Regions from separate parts of the Allobosea sp. LjRoot9 genome, predicted to be linked through region 2. Evidence: predicted binding sites of a transcription regulator. Region 2 holds the regulator's gene; each other region holds the start of a gene.
The links. Region 2 encodes PhoB, which activates phosphate uptake and scavenging genes when phosphate is short. Its sites were predicted from a motif close to TGTCATNNANCTGTCAT; they were not measured.
Positions count from the first base shown of each region.

Region 1: ACSQ3P_RS06715 (RNA degradosome polyphosphate kinase) is a predicted target of PhoB. The motif match lies at 1,244-1,260, and genes of this name have one in related genera.
Region 3: ACSQ3P_RS01915 (alpha-D-ribose 1-methylphosphonate 5-triphosphate diphosphatase) is a predicted target of PhoB. The motif match lies at 1,399-1,415, and genes of this name have one in related genera.

Region 1 covers NZ_CAXUPC020000001.1:1,440,782-1,444,052, reverse strand. Annotated here, with positions in the region: gene ACSQ3P_RS06725 (hypothetical protein) at 1-309, opposite strand, end outside; gene ACSQ3P_RS06720 (TetR/AcrR family transcriptional regulator) at 604-1,206, shown strand; gene ACSQ3P_RS06715 (RNA degradosome polyphosphate kinase) at 1,356-3,271, shown strand, end outside.
Region 2 covers NZ_CAXUPC020000002.1:700,061-703,331, reverse strand. Annotated here, with positions in the region: gene pstB (phosphate ABC transporter ATP-binding protein PstB) at 1-138, shown strand, start outside; gene phoU (phosphate signaling complex protein PhoU) at 178-897, shown strand; gene phoB (phosphate regulon transcriptional regulator PhoB) at 1,054-1,752, shown strand; gene ACSQ3P_RS11950 (M20 aminoacylase family protein) at 2,076-3,271, shown strand, end outside.
Region 3 covers NZ_CAXUPC020000001.1:390,396-393,666, reverse strand. Annotated here, with positions in the region: gene ACSQ3P_RS01920 (ArsR/SmtB family transcription factor) at 1-74, opposite strand, end outside; gene ACSQ3P_RS01915 (alpha-D-ribose 1-methylphosphonate 5-triphosphate diphosphatase) at 180-1,322, opposite strand; gene ACSQ3P_RS01910 (SelT/SelW/SelH family protein) at 1,567-1,860, shown strand; gene ACSQ3P_RS01905 (TRAP transporter substrate-binding protein) at 1,876-2,862, opposite strand; gene ACSQ3P_RS01900 (TRAP transporter large permease) at 2,862-3,271, opposite strand, start outside.

The sequences.
Region 1 (3,271 bases), on a different contig from region 2:
TCCGTGCAGGCCATGGGACAGGGCGAAGGACAGTCCGAGATAGCGCCGGTTCCGCCTTTGCCAGCGCGTCCAGATATTGGGGCAGGCCTGGAACAGGGCCGAGGCCGTGAAAGCCAGGCAGAACAACACCAGAGATGTCCGCGCCGTGATGCGGACAACCAGCCGGATGCCGTCGCTTCCGCCGGAAGAGGTGGCAAGCGCGGCAAGCGCGCCCAAAACGAGCCCGGATGCGAGCAGCCCAAGGAGTGGCCAGCCTTCCAGCTGGCCTGCCGGAAATGATGGCTTCGGCTGGTTGCGTGCGATTGTCATGTCGGTGCCGTTTCGTGAGAGGCGTGCGTCGCTATGAGCGACGATTGCACCGGCGGCCACTGCAGGCAATAAATGTAATCGATGATTACATGATTGTGATGCGAGGACGCTTAGCCTGATTTGCAATGCGAAGAAGCTCGCGTTCAGCGCCTTCGGAACGGGTTTCCTCCTTTGCTGGCAGGTTTCCTCCTTTGCCGGAACGTGCACTAGCTTCGATCCATGAGCACTGTGAAACCGACTCGGACCGGAGACCGCGAGGCGGGCGAGGGCAGTCCGGCCTATCATCACGGCAATTTGCGCGAGGAGCTCGTCGAGCAGGCGCTCAAGCTGGCTGAGGAGGGGGGCCTCTCTGCGGTGAGTGTCCGGGCGGCGGCGCGATTGGCCGGGGTCTCGCCGGCAGCTCCGTTCCGCCACTTCCCGGACAAGATGACGCTGATGACGGCGGTGGCCGAGGAGGCGATGCGGCGCTTCAGGGCCGAGATCGTGCTGGCGCTGGCGCAGGAGGTGGATGATGATCCGATGCTGCGCATACGCGCCATCGGGCGGGCTTATCTCGATTGGGCCAGACGCAATCCGACCCATTTCGAAATCATCTCGTCACGGCGCTCGATCGATTTCGACGGATCGCCGTCGCTGGGCCGGGAGAACGCCGAAATCCAGGCTCAGATCGAAGCCCTGTTGCAGGAGGCGGCGCAACGCGGGCTTCTGCGTTGCAAGGACCGGCACCTGATCCAGATCGCGGCGCGTGCGTTGGTGTATGGTCTGGCGCGCATGCTGGTCGATGGCCATTTCCCGAGTTGGCAGGTCGCGGATGCGGACATCGAAGGAACCATGGCCAAAGTGCTCGATCTGTTCGTGGACGGGCTGGTCAAGGAGCGGTCGCGTCCCGAACCGTGATCCGGCAGGTGCGATGGACATGAAGGCCGGGATCGAATGTCATCGAAGCGTCACGCTAGGGTGGCTTCAAGAGCGGACGGGATCGAAGCGGCGGAACTGACGCGGCGAGACTAACGCGGCACGCGGCGGCGGAGGCAAAAGCGAAGCAGATGAACGCGCAAACGGCAGAAATCATGGACCTCGACATCCCCGCCATTGACGCCCTCGGCGCTGATACCCCGCTGCGGCAATCGCCCGCCCGCTTCATGAACCGCGAGCTGTCCTGGCTGCAGTTCAACCGCCGCGTCATGGAAGAGGCCTCGAACCGCAATCACCCCCTGCTGGAGCAGCTGCGCTTCCTCTCGATCTCGGCCGCCAACCTCGATGAATTTTTCATGGTCCGCGTCTCGGGCCTGCGTGAACAGCTCAAGGCCGGCGTGGTCACGCGCAGCCAAGACGGCCTGACGCCGGCCGAGCAGCTTGCAGAACTGGGCAAGGCGGTCTCGGCGCTGACGGACGACCAGCAGGCGCGCTGGGTCGAGCTGAAGCGCGACCTGCATGAGAACAAGATTCACCTGCTCGGGCCGAGCGAGGTCGGCAGGCCGGAGCGGGTCTGGCTGGAGGATTATTTCCTCCACTACATCTTTCCGGTGCTGACGCCGCTGGCGATCGACCCGGCGCACCCGTTCCCCTTCATCCCCAATCTCGGCTTCACGCTGGCGCTGGCACTGGAGAGAATCAGCGACGGGCGCCAGCTCGATGCGCTGATCCGCGTGCCGATCAAGATGGACCGCTTCATCGAATTGCCGGATCTGGGGCGCGAAGGCCTGCACCGCTTCATCACGCTGGAGGATGCGGTCTCGCTCTTCATCGGCAAGCTCTTCCCGGGTTATGACGTCAAGGGCACCGGCTCGTTCCGCGTCATCCGCGACACCGATCTCGACATCGAGGAGGAGGCCGAGGATCTGGTGCGCGTCTTCGAGACGATGCTGAAGCTGCGTCGGCGCGGCGTCGTCATTCGGCTCGAGGTTTCGACCGGCATGCCGGCGCATCTGCGCAAGCTGATCGTGCGCGAGCTCAAGGTCGACGCCGACGAGATCGTCGATGTCGCCGGCATGATCGGCCTCAACGAACTCTCGCAGCTCGTCGGCGTCGACCGCTCCGATCTCAAGTTCAAGCCCTACAATGCCCGCTTCCCCGAGCGCATCCGCGAACATGCCGGCGACTGCTTCGCCGCGATCCGCCAGAAAGACCTGATCGTCCACCATCCCTATGAGAGCTTCGACGTCGTCGTGCAGTTCCTGCAGCAGGCGGCGCGCGATCCCAGCGTGGTCGCGATCAAGCAGACGCTCTATCGCACCTCGTCGAACTCCCCGATCGTGCATGCTCTGGCCGAAGCGGCGGAGGCCGGCAAATCAGTGACCGCCCTGGTCGAGCTCAAGGCGCGCTTCGACGAGGAGGCCAATATCCGCTGGGCCAAGGATCTGGAGCGCGCCGGCGTCCAGGTCGTTTACGGCTTCATCGAGCTCAAGACCCACGCCAAGCTGTCGATGGTGGTGCGCCGCGAGTCCGGCCAGCTCGTGACCTATTGCCATATCGCAACCGGCAACTACCACCCGATCACGGCGCGCATCTACACCGACGTATCCTTCTTCACCGCCGACCCGGTGATGTCGCAGGATGTCGCGCGCATCTTCAACTTCATCACCGGCTATGCCGAGCCGGCCGAGTTGGAGAAGATGTCGGTTTCGCCGGTGGGGCTGAAGCAGCGCCTGCTCTCCGACATCGCCGAGGAGGTCGCCCATGTGAAGGCCGGCCGCAAGGGCGCGATCTGGGGCAAGTGCAATTCGCTGGTCGATCCCGAGATCATCGACGCGCTCTATGATGCGAGCCAGGCCGGGGTCGAGATCGACTTCGTCGTGCGCGGTATCTGCTGCCTGAGGCCCGGCGTTCCCGGGCTGTCCGAGAACATCCGCGTCAAGTCGATCGTCGGCCGCTTCCTGGAGCACACCCGGGTCTACGCCTTCGGGGCAGGCCACGGCCTGCCTTCGGCCAAGGCCAAGCTCTATATCTCCTCGGCCGATCT
Region 2 (3,271 bases):
CAGCAGGCGGCGCGCATCTCGCAGTACACCGCCTTCATGTATCTCGGCGAGGTGATCGAGTTCGCGCCGACCAACACCATCTTCATGAACCCGCACAAGAAGCAGACCCAGGACTACGTCACCGGCCGCTTCGGCTGACTATCGAACCCTGTTTTCGCTTCCAGAGGATCCGCCGCGATGACCGAACATATCGTCCGCTCCTACGACGCCGAACTCGAGGCGCTGCGCCGCAGCCTCGCCGAGATGGGCGGCATGTCCGAGCGCATGCTCGGCGATTCCACCGTGGCGCTGGTGCGCCGCGACACCACGCTCGCCCAGAAGGTGATCAGCGCCGACCAGCGCCTCGACAACCTCCAGCGCGATGTCGAGGAGCGCGCGGTCCTGACCATCGCCCGGCGCCAGCCGCTGGCGAACGACCTGCGTGAACTGATCTCGGCGATCCGCATCGCCGCCGACATCGAGCGCGTCGGCGATCTCGCCAAGAACATCGCCAAGCGCGCGGTCGCGATCTCCGGCCAGTTCCAGCCGCCGCATCGCGCCGTGGTCGGGCTCGAGCATATGAGCCGGCTCGTCCAGGCCCAGCTCAAGGACGTGCTCGACGCCTATGCCGCGAGCAACGAGCAGAAGGCCATGGAGGTCTGGCGCCGCGACGACGAGATCGACGCGCTCTACACCTCGCTCTTCCGCGAATTGCTGACCTATATGATGGAAGACCCGCGCAACATCACCTTCTGCACGCATCTCCTGTTCTGCGCCAAGAATGTCGAGCGCATCGGCGATCACACCACCAACATCGCCGAGACGATCCACTATCTCGTCACCGGCGAGTCGCTCGATCTCAACCGCCCGAAGCTCGACACCACCGACATCAATGTCGAGGCGGTGACGGGGAGCTGATGGAATGAACGCACCGGCAGCTTTCCCGTCATGGTCGGGCTTGTCCCGACCATCCACGTCTTCGCTGGTCGAGACCTGTGTTCAAGACGTGGATGCTCGCCACCAGGGCGAGCATGACGGTGTGTGTCGGCTGAATGCCAGGAACGGAACTGAGACATGCCCGCACGCATCCTGATCGTCGAGGACGAGGAGCCGCTCACCCTGCTCCTGCGCTACAACCTCGAAGCCGAGGGCTTCGAGGTCGACAGCGTCGCACGCGGCGACGATGCCGAGCTGCATCTGCGCGACCACACGCCCGACCTCGTCCTGCTCGACTGGATGCTGCCGGGCTTGTCGGGCATCGAGCTCTGCCGCCGCCTGCGCACGCGCCGGGACACCGAGCGCGTGCCGATCATCATGCTCACCGCCCGCGGCGAGGAGACCGAGCGCGTGCGCGGCCTCGCCACCGGCGCCGACGACTATGTGGTCAAGCCGTTCTCGCTGCCTGAACTGATCGCGCGCATCCAGGCGCTCTTGCGCAGGGCCAAGCCTGGCCATGTCGCGGGGCTGCTAGCGGCCGGCGATCTCGAACTCGACCGCACGACGCGCCGCGTCCGCCGCTCCGGCGCGGAATTGCATCTCGGCCCGACCGAATTCCGCCTGCTCGAATTCCTGATGCAGGCGCCGGGCCGGGTCTATTCCCGCGCACAGCTCCTCGACGCCGTCTGGGGTCGCGACGTCTATATCGACGAGCGCACGGTCGACGTTCATGTCGGCCGCCTGCGCAAGGCGATCACGCCCGGTGATGCCAAGGACCCGCTGCGTACGGTGCGCGGCGCGGGCTACGCCTTCGACGAGACGTTTGCGCGCGGCTAAGAGCGCGCGTCATTCCGGGGCAGGCCGAAGGCCTGAGCCCGGAACCCAGAACCGTTGTTGCTCATTGCCGAAGCTCTGATGTCCGAGCGCCTCTTGGAACCCTCATCGGTTCTGGGTTCCGGGCTCTTCGCGGAGTTTATCCTTGGGCCGACCAAAGGTCGGACCCGAGGGCGAAGCCCCGGAATGACGGAGCTTAGGGATTGCCACGGCGGCGAATGCGGACCGCTTTGCCATTGCAGCGGGGATCTGCGACTCCGTCGATTGTTGCAGGTAGGGTTCCTCTCTAATCTTGGCCGCTCATACGCCCGCCAGGATTCGAGACCGTGCTCGACAGCCCCGTTTTTCCCGCCATCAAGGCTTTCGAAGCCGACCTCATCGCCATCCGGCGCGACATTCATGCCCATCCCGAGATCGCCTTCGAGGAGGTCAGGACGGCGGCCCTGGTGGCGCGGACGCTGCGCGGCTGGGGCATCGAGACTCATGAGGGGGTGGCCGGGACCGGGGTGGTCGGCACGCTGAAGGGCGAGCGCGGCGGACAGCGCGCCATCGCGCTTCGCTCCGAACTGGACGCGCTGCGCATCGAGGAGAAGAGCGAGATCCCGCATCGCTCGACCATTCCCGGCAAGATGCACGCCTGCGGGCATGACGGACATATCGCCATGTTGCTCGGTGCCGCGCGCTATCTGGCGGAGCACCGGGATTTCGGCGGCACGGTCCATTTCATCTTCCAGCCGGCGGAGGAAGGGTTGGGCGGTGCCCGCGTCATGCTCGAGCAGGGGCTGTTCGAGCGCTTTCCGGTCGATGCCGTCTACGGCATGCACAACCAGCCGGGCCGCCGCGCCGGGGAGTTCGGCATCAGGCAAGGGCCGATGCTCGCCGCCAGCGACACCTGGGTCGTGACCTTCCGCGGCACTGGCGGCCATGGTGGCTCCGGCGCCCATACCGCGACCGACCCGACGATCGCGCTGGCCAATTTCATCCTCGGCGTCCAGGCGATCGTCGCCCGCAATGTTCCCGCCGTCGAACCGGCGGTGCTGAGCGTCGGCCACATCAATGCCGGCGCTTTCTCCTCGCCCAATGTCATTCCCGCTGAGGTCGTCGTCACCGGCACGGCGCGCTGCTTCTCAGCCGCGGTGCGCGACATTCTGGAGCAGCGCCTGGGCGTGCTCGCCGAGGGCGTGGCGGCGATCCAGGGCTGCAGCGCCGACTATGTCTACAAGCGCCGCTATCCGCCCTTGATCAACACCGCTGACGAGACGGTGCTCGCGGCGGCGGTCGCCAGCGACCTCGTCGGCGCGGAGAAGATGGACAGGCAGATCCCGCTCAACACCGGCGCCGATGATTTCGCCTTCATGCTGGAGCAGCGGCCGGGAGCCTTCATCCGCATCGGCAACGGCACCGCGGCGGAGGGCAAAGGCAATCTGCTCCACACCCCGCTCTATGATTTCAACGACGATATTCTCGCTCTGGGCTCGACCTATTGGGTGCACCTCGTGCACAAGGAGCTGACATCGCAGGC
Region 3 (3,271 bases), on a different contig from region 2:
AGCAAGCGAAAGAGCGAGAGCCGGGTCGGATTACCCAGGGCTTCGAGTCTGGCGGCGGCATCTTGCGTGTTCATGCAAGCATGATGATCCAATCTCGACAGGCCGTCAATCCGTATTTCTAGAATCATAGAATAATGAGATTTCCTCGGCGAGCAGCCCTGGCCGCGGTACCGGCCGCGTCATGCCAGAATGCGTTGCTCCGCTAGATAGACTAGCCTGCCGCCGGCGATCGTCGCGACGACGCGCGGCTGAGGCCCCTCCGCGACCAGGATGAGATCGGCGCGCTTGCCGGGCGCGATCACGCCGCGATCGTGTAGTCCCAGCGCCTGCGCCGGCGCTTGCGAGACGAGCTTCCAGGCTTCCGTGAACGCCGCCGCGCCCTTGCGAGCCAGGATGAACGGGGCAAGCGCCAGCGCCGGATAGTAGTAGTCCGAGGCCAGGATCGTGCAGAGCCCTTGGCGCACCATGTCCTCTGCCCCGGGGCAGCCCAGATGCGAGCCGCCGCGCACGACATTGGGCGCGCCGAACACAATCGCCTCGCCATGGGCGGCAGCCTCTCGCGCCGTCGCCACATCGATCGGGAATTCGGCGACGCGTACGCCGAGCGAGCGATACCAGGCCCGCATCTGCGGCGTCATGTCGTCATGCGACAAGGCCGGCACGCCAGCCTCGAGCGCCGCCTGCGCCAGCCGCGAAACCGAGCCCGCGACCTCGTCGCGGCGGGAATAGACCGCCTCGGCCAACGTCATGAAATCGGCCGAAGCCAGCCCGGTACGCTCGACCATCTTGGCGACCTTGGCCGGACGGACACCCTCCTTCATCAAGCCCTCGGTATGGTCATTGAAGGCGAGCACGCCGACCCGGCCCTTGGCGAGCCAGTCGAGAATCTCGGCTTCGGCGTCGAGATTGAAGGTCTCGTGGCGCAGATGGAAACGCGTGTCCGCGCCGAGCTCGGGGGCGAGGCGCGCCATCGCCTCGATCAGCGAGCGCGCATTGTCGGCGCCGCGCAGGCCCGGTTCCCAGGACCAGGTCACACCATGGAAAGCGGTCGTGATGCCGCTCGCCAGCATGGCGCGATCGGCGTCGCGCAAGGCGAGATCGATATCGAAGGAGACGCCGGGACGCGGCATGATGTGGCGCTCGAAGGCGTCGCCATGGCAATCGACGATGCCCGGCAGCACGAGCAGGCCGGAAGCGTCGAGCCGTAGAGCACCGGCGGGAGCAGGCGCGCCCGGCTCCGCGATCCTGCCGCCCGCGACGACGATATCGGCCTCGACCAGCTCCTCCAGCAGCGCCGTGCCGCCCGCGATGACAATCGACATCTCATTCCTCTCGGCCAGCGCCGCGAATCGGCGCGAACACCCCGCGAATGCAAACACCTGCGAATGAAAGTGACGGATGACGATGCGATGACAACGAGACTCGGCCGGCAGGATGGCACGATCACCGCTTGCCCCGCGCCTCATATGCCGGCAAGAGGCTTGTGTCGGCGAGAGGCTTGCGCAAGAACCGCGCGCCCCGGTCGGCTGAACGGTTCACCGCCAGACCGCTACGGAGCGAAAGCCAATGAGTGACGTGAAACCGCCGCGCATCGCCATCACCTACTGCACGCAGTGCAACTGGCTGCTGCGCTCGGCCTGGATGGCGCAGGAGCTGCTTCACACCTTCGGCCCCGATCTCGGCGAGGTCGCCTTGCGGCCGGGCAGCGGCGGCAGCTTCCAGATCCATTACGACGACATGCTGATCTGGGACCGCGTCGCCGATGACGGCTTTCCCGACGTCAAGGCGCTGAAGCAGCGCGTCCGCGACCGGCTCGACCCCAGCCGCGACCTCGGCCATCTCGACCGGGCTGCACATTAGCAGCCCAATCAAGGTTCACGGGCTCTTCGCCACCGCCTCGATCTTGTCGATGCCGCCGAGCTTGGGCGCAAACGAGGTCCAGACCTTGCGCGCGCCCTCCTCCCAGGCCGGCCAGTCCTGCGGCTGCACGACCTTGCCGCCTTCCGCCGCGGCCTTCGCCATCGAGGCCTCCTCGTCAGCGACGATCAACTCGTCGAAATAGCCAGCCCCCTCGGCGGCAGCGGCCGACAGTGCCGCCTTGTCTTCGGCTGAAAGCCCCTTCCAGAACGCCGCCGAGACATAGATCACGCCCGAGGCCCAGATATGGCCGGTCTCGATCAGATAGGGCACGACCTCGTGCAGCTTGAAGCCGACATAGGCCGACTTGGTCAGGTCCATCGCATCAACCACGCCGGTCTTCAGCGCGTTATAGGTCTCAGGGATCGGGATCGGCGTCGGATAGGCGCCGAGCCCTGACCAGAGTTCCGTGTGCAACGGACTCTGGATCACGCGGATGCGCTTGCCCTTGATGCCTGCGGGCGTGGTGATCGGCTCCTTGGCCAGGAGATGGCGCGCGCCGTAATTGATGAAGCCGAGCACGACGAAGCCTTGGCGCTCGAACTTGCCCTTGAGCTCGTCGCCAAGCGGTCCCGCCAGCACGCGTTTGAGATGGCCCCGGTCGCGGAACAGGAAGGGCAGATCGAGGATCTGGCTATCGGGAACCCAGCCCGACAAGGCCGAGATCGTCGAGAGCGAGGCTTGGACCGAACCCAGCCGGACACCCTCGGCGACCTCCTTCTCGCCGCCCAGCGCGGCATTGCCGACGATACGCAGATCGAAACGGCCGGGCGCGGTCCGGTTCAGAATCTCGGCGATCTTGCGCCAGACCCTGGTCTCGGGCTTGTCCTCGCCGAAGAGCGAGGCGACCGTCACGGGCCGGCCGGCGGCATGGGCCGTACGGCTGGAGAGCAGCGCGGGCACGGCCAACAGGCCGGCCGTGATCTCGCGGCGGGTCGGCGACATCAGAACAACTCCTTGAAGGATGGTGGAAGCGAGGGCCAGGCGGCCGCCCCCAGGCACAATACCGCAAGCGCGACCAGAAGCGTCGCCAGCAATGGCAGAACGGCCCGGAAGACGGCGCCTGCCGGAACCCGGGTGATGCCGCTGACGACATAGACCAGAATGCCCAATGGCGGGGTCAGGCCATGGATCATCAAGTTGACCACCAGGATGACGCCGAACTGGATCGGATCGAGCCCGGCCGAGATCGCAACGGGCAGGAGCAGCGGCGCCAGCAGCAGGATCGCCGCGCCGATATCGAGGAAGAGCCCGGCCACCAGCAGGACGAGATTGGCGAGCAGCATCACCGCATAGGGTCCACCGCCAAGTGCGGTCACCAGCCCCGCCATCTGGTCGGAGACCCGGTCGACCG